One region of the Acidovorax sp. M2(2025) genome, then DNA from elsewhere that is predicted to be linked to it. Evidence: predicted binding sites of a transcription regulator. Region 1 holds the regulator's gene; the other holds the start of a gene.
The links. The regulator LexA, encoded in region 1, represses DNA repair genes until DNA is damaged. The targets are predictions, from matches to a motif close to ACTGTATNNNNATACAGT.
Positions count from the first base shown of each region.

Region 2: ACOYR3_RS16170 (DNA topoisomerase IV subunit B) is a predicted target of LexA. The motif match lies at 2,915-2,932, and genes of this name have one in related genera.

Region 1 covers NZ_CP186262.1:2,630,209-2,635,834, reverse strand. The annotation lists gene lpxK (tetraacyldisaccharide 4'-kinase) at 1-14, shown strand, start outside; gene ACOYR3_RS12310 (Trm112 family protein) at 90-272, shown strand; gene kdsB (3-deoxy-manno-octulosonate cytidylyltransferase) at 269-1,090, shown strand; gene adk (adenylate kinase) at 1,299-1,955, shown strand; gene ACOYR3_RS12295 (asparaginase) at 2,116-3,075, opposite strand; gene lexA (transcriptional repressor LexA) at 3,165-3,839, shown strand; gene ACOYR3_RS12285 (hypothetical protein) at 4,008-4,544, shown strand; gene ACOYR3_RS12280 (D-2-hydroxyacid dehydrogenase family protein) at 4,816-5,626, shown strand, end outside.
Region 2 covers NZ_CP186262.1:3,502,898-3,508,523, forward strand. The annotation lists gene parC (DNA topoisomerase IV subunit A) at 1-32, opposite strand, end outside; gene ACOYR3_RS16165 (lytic transglycosylase domain-containing protein) at 50-877, opposite strand; gene ACOYR3_RS16170 (DNA topoisomerase IV subunit B) at 902-2,881, opposite strand; gene ACOYR3_RS16175 (MFS transporter) at 3,047-4,288, shown strand; gene ACOYR3_RS16180 (hypothetical protein) at 4,316-4,492, shown strand; gene ACOYR3_RS16185 (class I SAM-dependent methyltransferase) at 4,643-5,197, shown strand; gene dapA (4-hydroxy-tetrahydrodipicolinate synthase) at 5,228-5,626, shown strand, end outside.

The sequences.
Region 1 (5,626 bases):
ACGGCCGCCCTTGAACGGCAGCCACCCGTGGCAGGCCGCTATCATCCCCGCAGCCTGCCGAACCCTTCTCTGAAAGCGCTCTCACCGCCATGGACCCCAAACTGCTTGAACTGCTGGTCTGCCCCGTCACCAAAGGCCCCCTGACCTACAACCGCGAGGCGCAGGAACTTGTCTCCCGCAGCGCCCGGCTGGCCTACCCCGTGCGCGACGGGATTCCCATCCTGCTGGAAAACGAGGCCCGGCCGCTGACCGACGAGGAGCTGGAGCAGTGAGCGGCACCGCGGACGCACCGCCGCGCCACCGCTTCACCGTGCTGATTCCGGCGCGCCTGGCATCGAGCCGCCTGCCCGACAAGCCGCTGGCCGACATTGCCGGCCTGCCCATGGTGGTGCGGGTGGCGCAGCGCGCGGCCGCCAGTGCCGCCACCCGCGTGGTGGTGGCCACGGACGCGCCCCGCATCCAGCAGGCCTGCGCAGGCCACGGCGTCGAAGCCATCCTGACCCGTGCCGACCACGCCAGCGGCAGCGACCGCCTGGCCGAGGCCTGCGTGCAGCTGGGCCTGGACGGGGACGACGTGGTGGTCAACGTGCAAGGCGATGAACCGCTGATCGACCCCGCCCTGATCGATGCCGTGGCCGGCCTGCTGCCGGCGCGTCCCGGCGCCAGCATGGGGACGGCTGCCCACCCCGTCGGATCGCTGGACGACTACAACAACCCCAATGTGGTGAAGGTCGTGCGGGATGCGCAGGGCTTCGCCCACTATTTCAGCCGCGCCCCCATTCCGTTTGCGCGCGACCACGCCGGCGTGGCCTGGTGGGAGGGCGGCCGGCAGCAAGCCGCCGCGCCCGGCGTGGCGGGCCTGGCCGGGTTCGCGCCGTTGCGGCATGTGGGCATCTACAGCTACCGCGCTGCGTTTCTGCGCGCCTTTCCGGCCCTGGCGCCTGCCCCGACCGAGGTGCTGGAGGCCCTGGAGCAGCTGCGGGCACTGTGGCACGGCCACCGCATCGCCGTGCATGTGACCGAGCATGCCCCCGGCCCGGGCGTGGACACGCCCCAAGACCTGGAACGCGTGCGCCGCCTGCTGGCCTGAGCGGCCCGGTGGCGCGGCCCCGCCGGGCCCCCTGGCAGCGCCCCGCGGCCCCAGGGAAACCCGGGCCGGGGTGTAAGTCTGGACGGGGTGGTCGCATGCTATCCTCGACCGCAACGAGAGCATCGCATCCGGGCGCAGCACCGCAACCAGGCGGGGTAGCAGCGTCCCCGCCAGCGGCGCCAACGATTTCTAACCTTCGAGGACCTCCATGAGACTGATTCTGTTGGGCGCGCCTGGCGCCGGAAAGGGCACGCAAGCCACGTTCATCTGCCAGAAGTACGGCATCCCGCAAATCTCCACGGGTGACATGCTGCGCGCCGCCGTCAAGGCCGGCACCCCCCTCGGCCTGCAGGCCAAGGCTGTGATGGACTCGGGCGCCCTGGTCAGCGACGACATCATCATCGGCCTGGTGAAGGAACGCATCGCCCAGGCGGATTGCGCCAACGGATTCCTGTTCGACGGTTTTCCCCGCACCATTCCGCAAGCCGACGCCATGAAGGCCGCGGGCGTCAAGCTCGACTATGTGCTGGAAATCGACGTGCCGTTCGAGGCCATCATTGAACGCATGAGCGGCCGCCGCTCGCACCCCGCCAGCGGCCGCACCTACCACGTCAAGTTCAATCCGCCCAAGGTGGAAGGCAAGGACGACGTGACCGGCGAAGACCTGATCCAGCGCGAGGACGACAAGGAAGAAACCGTCAAGAAGCGCCTGCAGGTGTACAGCGACCAGACCCGTCCCCTGGTGGACTACTACAGCAGCTGGGCCAAGGCCGACCCGGCCGCCGCCCCGAAGTACCGTGCCATCAGCGGCACCGGCAGCGTGGAAGAGATCACCGCCCGCGCCTTGCAGGCTCTGGCCAGCTGAGGCCCCCTGCACCCCGCGCCCGCCTGCGGCGCGCCGGGTTGCCCCACAAGACGGCCTGCCCTGTGCAGGCCGTCTTGCTGGGCGTTGGCCAAGGATGCTCTGCACGAATCGAGCGGAAAGCCGCAGATGCACGCGGCGCGGCGATTCGTGAAGAGTTTCCCTAGGCCCGCTGGCGCAGCAGCTCCAGCAGCAGGGAAATGCGGGCCTTGACCGGCGAAAGCCCCTCGGAATCGGGCAACGCATCGCCGGGCTTGGGCAGCACGCGCCCTTCGGCGCAGCGGGTGGACCGCACCACCCGCACGCCCCGGCCCTGGGCCCGCAACAGCGCGGCTTCCAGATCCCGGTGCAGGGTGCCGTTGCCGGTGCAGGCCACCACCAGCCCGTCCACCCCGTCGCGCACCAGCGCGTCCACCAGCAAGCCGGACGCGCCCGCATGGCTCACCACGATCTCCACGCGCGGCCACAGTGCAGCAGGCGCTATGTTTTCAATAGCGCCTTGCGCAGGCAGTTCGGGCGCGGGCGGCCAATCCTGCGCCAAACGCACCCTGCCCTCTTCCACCCAGCCCAGCGGCCCCGCGTCGCCGGCATTGAAGGCATCGACGCGGTAAGGGTGCACTTTCTGGACATTCCGGGCACCGTAGATCTTGCCGGACGCCACGGCCAGCACGCCGCGGGCACCCTCGGCTGCCGCAACAGCCACCGCATCCAGCAGGTTCTGGGGGCCATCCGGCGCCAGCGCCGTGGCCGGGCGCATGGCACAGGTCAGCACCACCGGCTTGGCGGCAGTCTGCAGCACCTCGTGCAGGAACCATGCAGTCTCCTCCAGCGTGTCCGTGCCGTGGGTGACCACCACGCCCCGCACGTCCGGCTGCGCCAGATACTGCGCACAGCGCTGCGCCAGCGCCAGCCATACCGCGGCGTCCATGTCCTTGCTGTCGATCTGGGCCACCTGCTCCGCCACCAGCGGCCCCCGCGCTGCTGCCTGCAACCCCGGCACGGCAGCCAGCAGTTGCTCCACCCCCACCTGGGCGGCCGTATAGCCAATGTTGTCGCCGGCCTGGGCCGAGGTGCCTGCGATCGTCCCGCCGGTGCCCAAAACCACGATTTTTTGCTCACTCACTTGCGCGCTCCGAAAAACTGGTGAAAAATACAGTTACTGGATTAAAAAACAGTTGGCCTTCCTTACCGCCGTCTTCAACGGGAACCACCATGCTCGACAGCCCCAAACTGACCGCCCGCCAACAGCAGATTCTGGATCTCATCCAGACCGCCATCGCCCGCACCGGGGCGCCGCCCACCCGCGCCGAAATTGCCGCAGAACTGGGCTTCAAGTCCGCCAACGCCGCCGAAGAGCACCTGCAGGCGCTGGCGCGCAAAGGCGTGATCGAACTGGTCAGCGGCACGTCACGCGGCATCCGCTTGCGAAGCGAGACAGTGCGGTCCATCAATGCAGCCCGGGGCACCCAGTTCCACCTGCCCATTCCGGGCCTGTCACAACTGGTGCTGCCGCTGGTGGGCCGTGTTGCCGCAGGCTCGCCGATTCTCGCGCAGGAACACGTCGATCAGACCTACAGCGTGGAAAACAGCCTGTTCCAGCACAAGCCGGACTACCTGCTCAAGGTGCGCGGCATGTCCATGCGCGATGCCGGCATCATGGACGGAGACCTCCTGGCGGTGCAAGCCACCCGCGACGCGCGCAACGGCCAGATCATCGTGGCCCGGCTGGGAGACGACGTCACCGTCAAGCGGCTGCGCCGCACCGCCAGCACCATCGAGCTGCTGCCCGAGAACCCCGACTACCCCGTGATCGTGGTCCAGCCGGGCGAGCCTTTTGAAATCGAAGGCCTGGCCGTAGGCCTCATCCGCAACACGATGCTGATGTAGCGGCCGCGGGTCGAACGCCGCGCTGGCGGCGTTCAGCCCTCTTTTTCTACCGCATCCCAGGTGGCGGGCGTTGGGCCTCCCAGCAATGGAGCTGGCAGGTCGGCCCTGGGGTGCGGGTCCGTTTCGCAATCCTGCCTGTGTTCGATCCCCGACTTTCGGAGTTTTCACATGGGAACCATTGCCTCACCCTCTTGCACCGCGCTGCTGACCCCCTTGCGCGCGCTGGCCACCTGGTTGCGTTCTGCTGCGGGGCCCTCAGGCGCGCTGGCTGGCACAGCCGGCGCTGCCGCTGCTGCTGCCGAGAATTCGGTGGCCTCCACGACCGGCCAGGACGGCCTCGCGGCCACTGCCCGCCCCCGCCCGCCCGAGCCCGCAACCCAGCGGCCGTTGCGCGGCAACTGGCCCTTCACCGTGAATCCCCCCTCGGCCCGACCCGTTCCCGGGCCGGCATCCGCCCCTCCGCAAGCCGCCCCCTGGACGGCAGTGCCCTCGCAGGCTAGGTCCGCCACCACCGTGCGCAGCCGCTGGCCCAAGGGCAACGCGGCCGGCAAGGGCAGCGCGCCGGATGGAACGCTGCGGGTGGTGCGCAGGGGTCCGCACGGTACAGGCGCACAAGGCAGGCTGGTGATTGCCGGCCGGATGGCCGACGTCTGCGCCGAACTGGACCGCATGGTGGCGCTGGAAGCGGCATTGCAGACCTCCTGACGCAACGGGGGACGTGGCAGCGCGCCGGCTTCAGGCAACCCCGCGGTCCAGCCGTCCACGGCGGGCCTTGCTTTCCTGGTCCGCTACTCGGCGCTACCAGCGATCCCGCAAAAGCAGCACAGCGCCAGCGGGCACACGGGCCGCGGAGCCTGCAGGGCCGGGCCGGCAGCTCTGCAACGCCTGACAGCCTGTCACCAAAACACCCCGCCATCCAGGCCCTTCAGCCTGCGCCGCAGCCATGCGGGGTGTTTTGCCAAGGCACAATGTCGGGATGAACATCGTGATTCTCGACGACTACCAGGACGCAGTCCGCAAGCTCCACTGTGCCGCACGGCTCGACGCCTACACCGCCAAGGTGTACACCAACACGGTCAAGGGACTGGGCCAGCTTTCGGTGCGTTTGAAGGACGCGGACATCATCGTGCTGGTGCGGGAGCGCACCCAGATCACCCGGCAGCTGGTCGAAAAACTCCCCCGCCTGAAGCTCATTGCCCAGACTGGCAAGGTAGGCAGCCACGTCGACGTGACGGCCTGCACCGAACGCGGGATTGCCGTGGCGGAAGGTATCGGTTCGCCCGTGGCTCCAGCGGAGCTGACCTGGGCCCTGGTGATGGCCGCGATGCGCCGGCTTCCGCAGTACATTGCCAACCTCAAGCACGGCGCCTGGCAGCAGTCGGGGCTGAAGGCGGCATCGATGCCTCCCAATTTCGGCCTGGGCAATGTGCTGCGCGGCAAGACGCTCGGCATCTGGGGCTACGGGCGCATCGGCCAGCTGGTGGCTGGCTACGGCCGCGCCTTCGGGATGAATGTGCGCGTCTGGGGCCGCGAAGCATCCCGGGCACAAGCCCTGACGGACGGCTACCAGGCCGCAGCCACGCGCGAGGAATTTTTCTCGCAATGCGACGTGATCTCGCTGCACCTGCGCCTGAACGACGAAACGCGCGGCATCGTTTCGCTGGAAGACCTGTCGTGCATGAAACCCACCTCGCTGCTGGTCAATACCTCCCGCGCGGAGTTGATCGAGCCCGACGCGCTGATCGCCGCACTGAACCGCGGCCGCCCCGGAATGGCCGCCGTGGATG
Region 2 (5,626 bases), 870 kb from region 1:
GTAGTGAAATCCAAGATAGGTTGGTCGCTCATTCGTTCGCTAAGAAAGTTCAGTCACGGGCTGCGGGAAGCTCTCCCGCTCGCGGCGCCGCCGGGGGCGGCAGGTTGCCGCGGAGGTGGGCGCCGCCAGAGAGTTCCATGCGCACGCGGCCGGTGGCGGCGCGCTGGGTGCGCACCAGGTCGGGCGGCTTGAGCTGGGCATACAGCCCGAGCACCGTGCGCACGTAGTTCTGGGTTTCCTTGAAGGCGGGAATCTGGTTGCCGGCACGCTGCACGGCCCCCTCCCCCGCGTTGTAGGCCGCCACCGCCAGGTCGGTGCGGCCGGGGAACAGGTCCAGCAGGTAGCGCAGGTAGCGCGTGCCGGTGGGCACGTTGACGGCCGGGTCGGCCAGCTTCTGCTCCACGCTGCGGCGGGTGTCGCCGCGCACGCCAAAGCGGCTGGCGGTGTCCGGCATGACCTGCATGAGCCCCACGGCGCCGCGGGGCGAGACGGCGGTGGCGTCAAAGCCGGATTCGGTCGCGATCACGGCCTGCAGGAGCTCGTAGTCCACCCCGTGCTGGCTGGCCGCGGCGCGCAGGTGGTGCTTTACGCGCTTGTAGTCGGGCGCAATGTCGAAAAATGCCCGCAGGCGCGCGCCCTCGGCGGGCAGTGCATGGGGCAGGGACAGCGTGCCTGCGGGCATGTCGCGCGACGAGTCGAATGCGTGCCCCCGGAAGAACAGCTCGTACCGCGCGTCCACCTGCTCGGGGGCAAAGTGCGTCACGCCGCGCTCATCCACCCGCGCCCACAGGTCCGCGCGGGCCCCCTGCTGGGCCAGGCACAGCAGCAAGAGGATGAGGGCGGGGCGCCAGCGGCCGGTGGTGAGGTAATGCATCATGGCGCACTGCAGCCGCCGCAAGCGTCAGATATCGATCTCGACCGCGTCGCCATGCAATTCCATCAGTTCCCGGCGCGCCGCGGCCTCGCCCTTGCCCATGAGCTTGGTGATGAGCCCTTCGGTGGCGGCAAAGTCCAGGTTGCCGAACTGCACGGGCAGCAGGCGCCGGGTGTCCGGGTTGAGTGTCGTTTCCCACAATTGTTCCGCGTTCATCTCGCCCAGGCCCTTGAAACGGCTGACCTGGCATTTCTCGCGCGGCACGCCGTCCTTGGCGCACTTGTCGAGGATGGCGTTGAGTTCGCCGTCGTCCAGCGCGTACATCTTGGCGGCCGGCTTCTTGCCCCGGGCCGGCACATCCACGCGGAACAGCGGCGGCCGCGCCACGTAAATATTGCCCGCCTCGATGAGCTTGGGAAAGTGGCGGAAGAACAGCGTCAGCAGCAGCACCTGGATGTGCGAGCCGTCCACGTCCGCGTCGGAGAGGATGCAGATCTTGCCATAGCGCAGGCCGCTCAGGTCGGGGTTGTCGGCGGGCCCGTGCGGATCCACGCCGATGGCCACGGAGATGTCGTGGATCTCGTTGTTGGCAAACAGGCGGTCGCGCTCCACCTCCCAGGTGTTGAGCACCTTGCCGCGCAGGGGCAGGACGGCCTGGGTCTCCTTGTCGCGGCCCATCTTGGCGCTGCCGCCGGCCGAGTCGCCCTCCACCAGGAACACTTCGTTGTGGCGGACGTCGCGGCTTTCGCAGTCGGTGAGCTTGCCGGGCAGCACGGCCACGCCGGAGCCCTTGCGCTTTTCCACCTTCTGCCCGGCCTTCTGGCGGGTCTGCGCGGCCTTGATGGCCAGCTCGGCCAGCTTCTTGCCGTACTCCACATGCTGGTGCAGCCACAGCTCCAGCGCCGGGCGCACAAAGCCGCTGACCAGCCGCACCGCGTCGCGGGAGTTCAGGCGCTCCTTGATCTGGCCCTGGAATTGCGGGTCCAGCACCTTGGCGGACAGCACGTAGCTGGCGCGGGCAAACACGTCCTCGGGCAGAAGCTTGACGCCCTTGGGGGCCAGGCTGTGCAGTTCGATGAAGCTCTTGACCGCGTTGAACAGGCCGTCACGCAGCCCGCTGTCGTGCGTGCCCCCGGCGCTGGTGGGAATCAGGTTGACATAGCTCTCGCGCACCGGAGCCCCTTCTTCCGTGAAGGCCACGGCCCAGGCTGCGCCTTCGCCTTCGGCAAAGCTCTCGTTGCCGCTGTCGGCAAAGCCTTCGCCTTCAAACAGCGGAATAACGGGGTCGGCCGCAAGGGTCTGGGCAAGGTAGTCGCGCAGGCCGCCCTTGTACTGCCAGGTCTGGGTGTCGCGCGCTTTCTCGTTGACGAGCTGCACGGTCACGCCCGGCATCAGCACGGCCTTGCTGCGCAGCAGATGGGTCAGCTCGCCCAGGGGCAGCACGCTGGATTCAAAGTACTTGGGGTCGGGCCACACGCGCACCGAGGTGCCCTGCTTGCGCTCGCCCGCCTCCAGCGGGCGGACCACCAGGGGCTCCACCACGTCGCCGGCGGAAAACACCAGCCGCGCCGCCTTGCCTTCGCGGAAGCTGGTGGCCTCCAGCCGGGTGGCCAGCGCATTGGTGACCGACACCCCCACGCCGTGCAGGCCGCCGGAAAAGCTGTAGGCCCCACCCTTGCCCTTGTCGAACTTGCCGCCCGCGTGCAGGCGGGTGTAGACCAGCTCGATCACCGGAGCGTTTTCCTCAGGGTGCAGGCCGAACGGGATGCCGCGGCCGTCGTCCTCCACGCTCACCGAGCCGTCGGCGTGCAGCGTGACGCGGATCTTCTTGCCAAAGCCGGCCAGGGCCTCGTCGGCCGCGTTGTCCAGCACCTCCTGGATGATGTGCAGGGGGTTGTCGGTGCGGGTGTACATGCCCGGGCGCTGCTTGACGGGCTCCAGGCCCTTGAGCACGCGGATGGAACCTTCGGAATATTCAGCGGATGCGGAAGCGGGTTTGACTGCCATGGGCGCGGATTGTAGTGCGCCCCCTGCACAAAGGCTGGATATAAAAACAGGCAACCACCCCGCGTGGAGGCCCAAAGACGGCCCAGGACCTCTCACGCAGGGGTCGCGCCCGCCGACAACGCCCCTGCCCGGCAGAGGGCGGGAAGATTCGTTACATTCCTGCGCATGCATACGAATCCACCAAAACTGTCCATGGCCCAGGTGCTCGCCTGCGGCGCTGCCGTCGTCACCCTGTCGATGGGCATCCGGCACGGCTTTGGCCTGTGGCTGCTGCCCATCACGCAGGAGATGGGGTGGAACCGCCAGTCGTTCGCCCTGGCCATCGCAGTGCAAAACCTGTCCTGGGGGCTGATCGGCATCTTTGCCGGCATGGTGGCCGACCGGTTCGGCGCTTTCCGGGTGCTGATGGGCGGGGCGGTCCTTTATGGACTGGGCCTTGCGGGGATGGCCCTGTCGCCCACGCCGCTGGTGTTCACGCTGACCGCCGGGGTGCTGATCGGCGCCGCCCAGGCCGGCACCACCTACGCCGTCATCTACGGCGTGCTGGGGCGGCAGATCGCCCCCGAGCGGCGCTCATGGGCCATGGGCGTGGCCGCTGCGGCGGGCTCGTTCGGCCAGTTCCTGATGGTGCCCGTGGAGGGCTGGCTGATCGCCGGGCTGGGCTGGCAGCAGGCCCTGCTGGCGCTGTCGCTGCTGGTGCTGCTGATCGTGCCCCTGGCGTTCGGCCTGCGCGAGCCGGGCTTCACGGCGGCCGCGGCCTCGGCCCGGCGCGAGCAGACGGTGCTGCAGGCGCTGTCGGAGGCGTTCCGGTACCCCAGCTTCAACCTGCTGATGGCCGGGTACTTCGTGTGCGGCTTCCAGGTGGTGTTCATTGGCGTGCACATGCCCAGCTATCTGAAGGACCATGGCCTCTCGCCCCAGGTGGCCAGCTACGCGCTGGCACTGATCGGGCTGTTCAATGTGCTGGGCACCTACGTGGCCGGCACGCTGGGCCAGCGCATGCCCAAGCGGCACATCCTGGCCTTCATCTATTTCGCGCGGGCCGTGGCCATCAGCGTGTTTTTGCTCGTGCCGCTGTCGCCGCTGTCGGTGTACGTGTTCTCCGCGGTGATGGGATCGCTCTGGCTCTCGACCGTGCCGCCCACCAACGCCACCATCGCGCAGATCTTCGGCGTGCAGCACCTGTCGATGCTGGGCGGCTTCGTGTTCTTCAGCCACCAGATCGGCAGCTTCCTGGGCGTATGGCTGGGCGGCTACCTGTACGATGCCACCGGCAGCTACGATATCGTGTGGTACATCGCCATCGGCCTGGGCATCTTTGCCGGGCTGGTGAACCTTCCCGTCAAGGAAAGCCCTATCCGCCGCGCCCCGGCCGCCGCCTCCGCTTCCTCAGCATCCCCCGCCTGAGCCCGCGCCGATCCTTCCCGCCCCCCCATGCGCACCCCGCACGCAACCCCATCCCCCGCCCAGCCCACCCAGGCCCGGCGCCCGGGCGGCCTGCGCTGGCTGGGCTGGACCGTGGCGGCACTGGCCTGCCTGGCCGTGTTCGGCCTCTACACCGCCAGCGATTTCATGGTAATGGTGGCCGACCAGCTGTGGAGCTGCTTCTAGGAGCTTCGCCTCGAAATCCGCCAGCAGAACGGATAGAGTTCCCGGACCTGTCGGCAAGCCCGCAGGGGGCGCTGGCCAGACTTTGAGGTTTTTTGGGCTCCAGCGCTTTACCAGCAAGCGCTGAAAGCTATATTTTTAATAGCAAACTACATGCACGGAACCGAAGCCCCGTCCGAATGGGTGTGCCGCTGGGCGCACCTCATCCCGCCCAAGGGCCGCGTGCTCGACGTGGCCTGCGGCGCCGGCCGCCATCTCCGCTGGCTCCACGGCCAGGGGATGCAGGTCACGGGGGTGGACCGCTCGCCCGAGGCGCTGGCCGCATGCCAAGGGCTGGGCGAGCTGGTTTGCGCGGACATCGAGAACGGGCCCTGGCCCTTTGCCGGACGCCAGTTCGATGCGGTGGTGGTCACCCATTACCTGTGGCGCCCCTTGCTGCCCACGCTCGTTGCCAGCGTGGCTGCCGGCGGCGTGCTCCTGTATGAAACCTTTGCGCGCGGCCAGGGCAGCGTGGGCCGGCCGGCGCGGGCCGAATTCCTGCTGGAGCCCGGCGAACTGCTGCACGCCTGCGCGGGCCTGCGCGTGGTGGGCTACGAGGACGGGTTCGCGGAAGAACCCGCGCGTTTCGTGCAGCGCGTCACGGCCGTGCGGGAACTCCCGGACACGCAGGCGCCCCAACGACATCTTTTGCCCGCGCGCACTCGTTAGAATGCCCTTTTACCGTTCACCACTGCGGACATGACTTCTTCTTCCGTGCCACTCACCGGCAGCATCGTCGCCCTCGTCACCCCCATGCTGGAAGACGGCAGCGTGGACTACCCCACCCTGCGCAAGCTCATCGACTGGCACATCGCCGAAGGCACCGACTGCATTGGCGTGGTGGGCACCACGGGCGAATCGCCCACGGTGAACGTGGAAGAGCACTGCGAGATCATCCGCGTGGCCGTGGAACAGGCCGCCAAGCGCGTGCCCATCATGGCCGGCTGCGGCGCCAACTCCACGGCCGAAGCCATCGAGCTGGCGCGGTTCGCCAAGAAGGTGGGCGCCGACAGCCAGCTGCAGGTCGTGCCCTACTACAACAAGCCCACGCAAGAGGGCCAGTACCAGCACTTCAAGGCCATCGCCGAAGCCACGGGC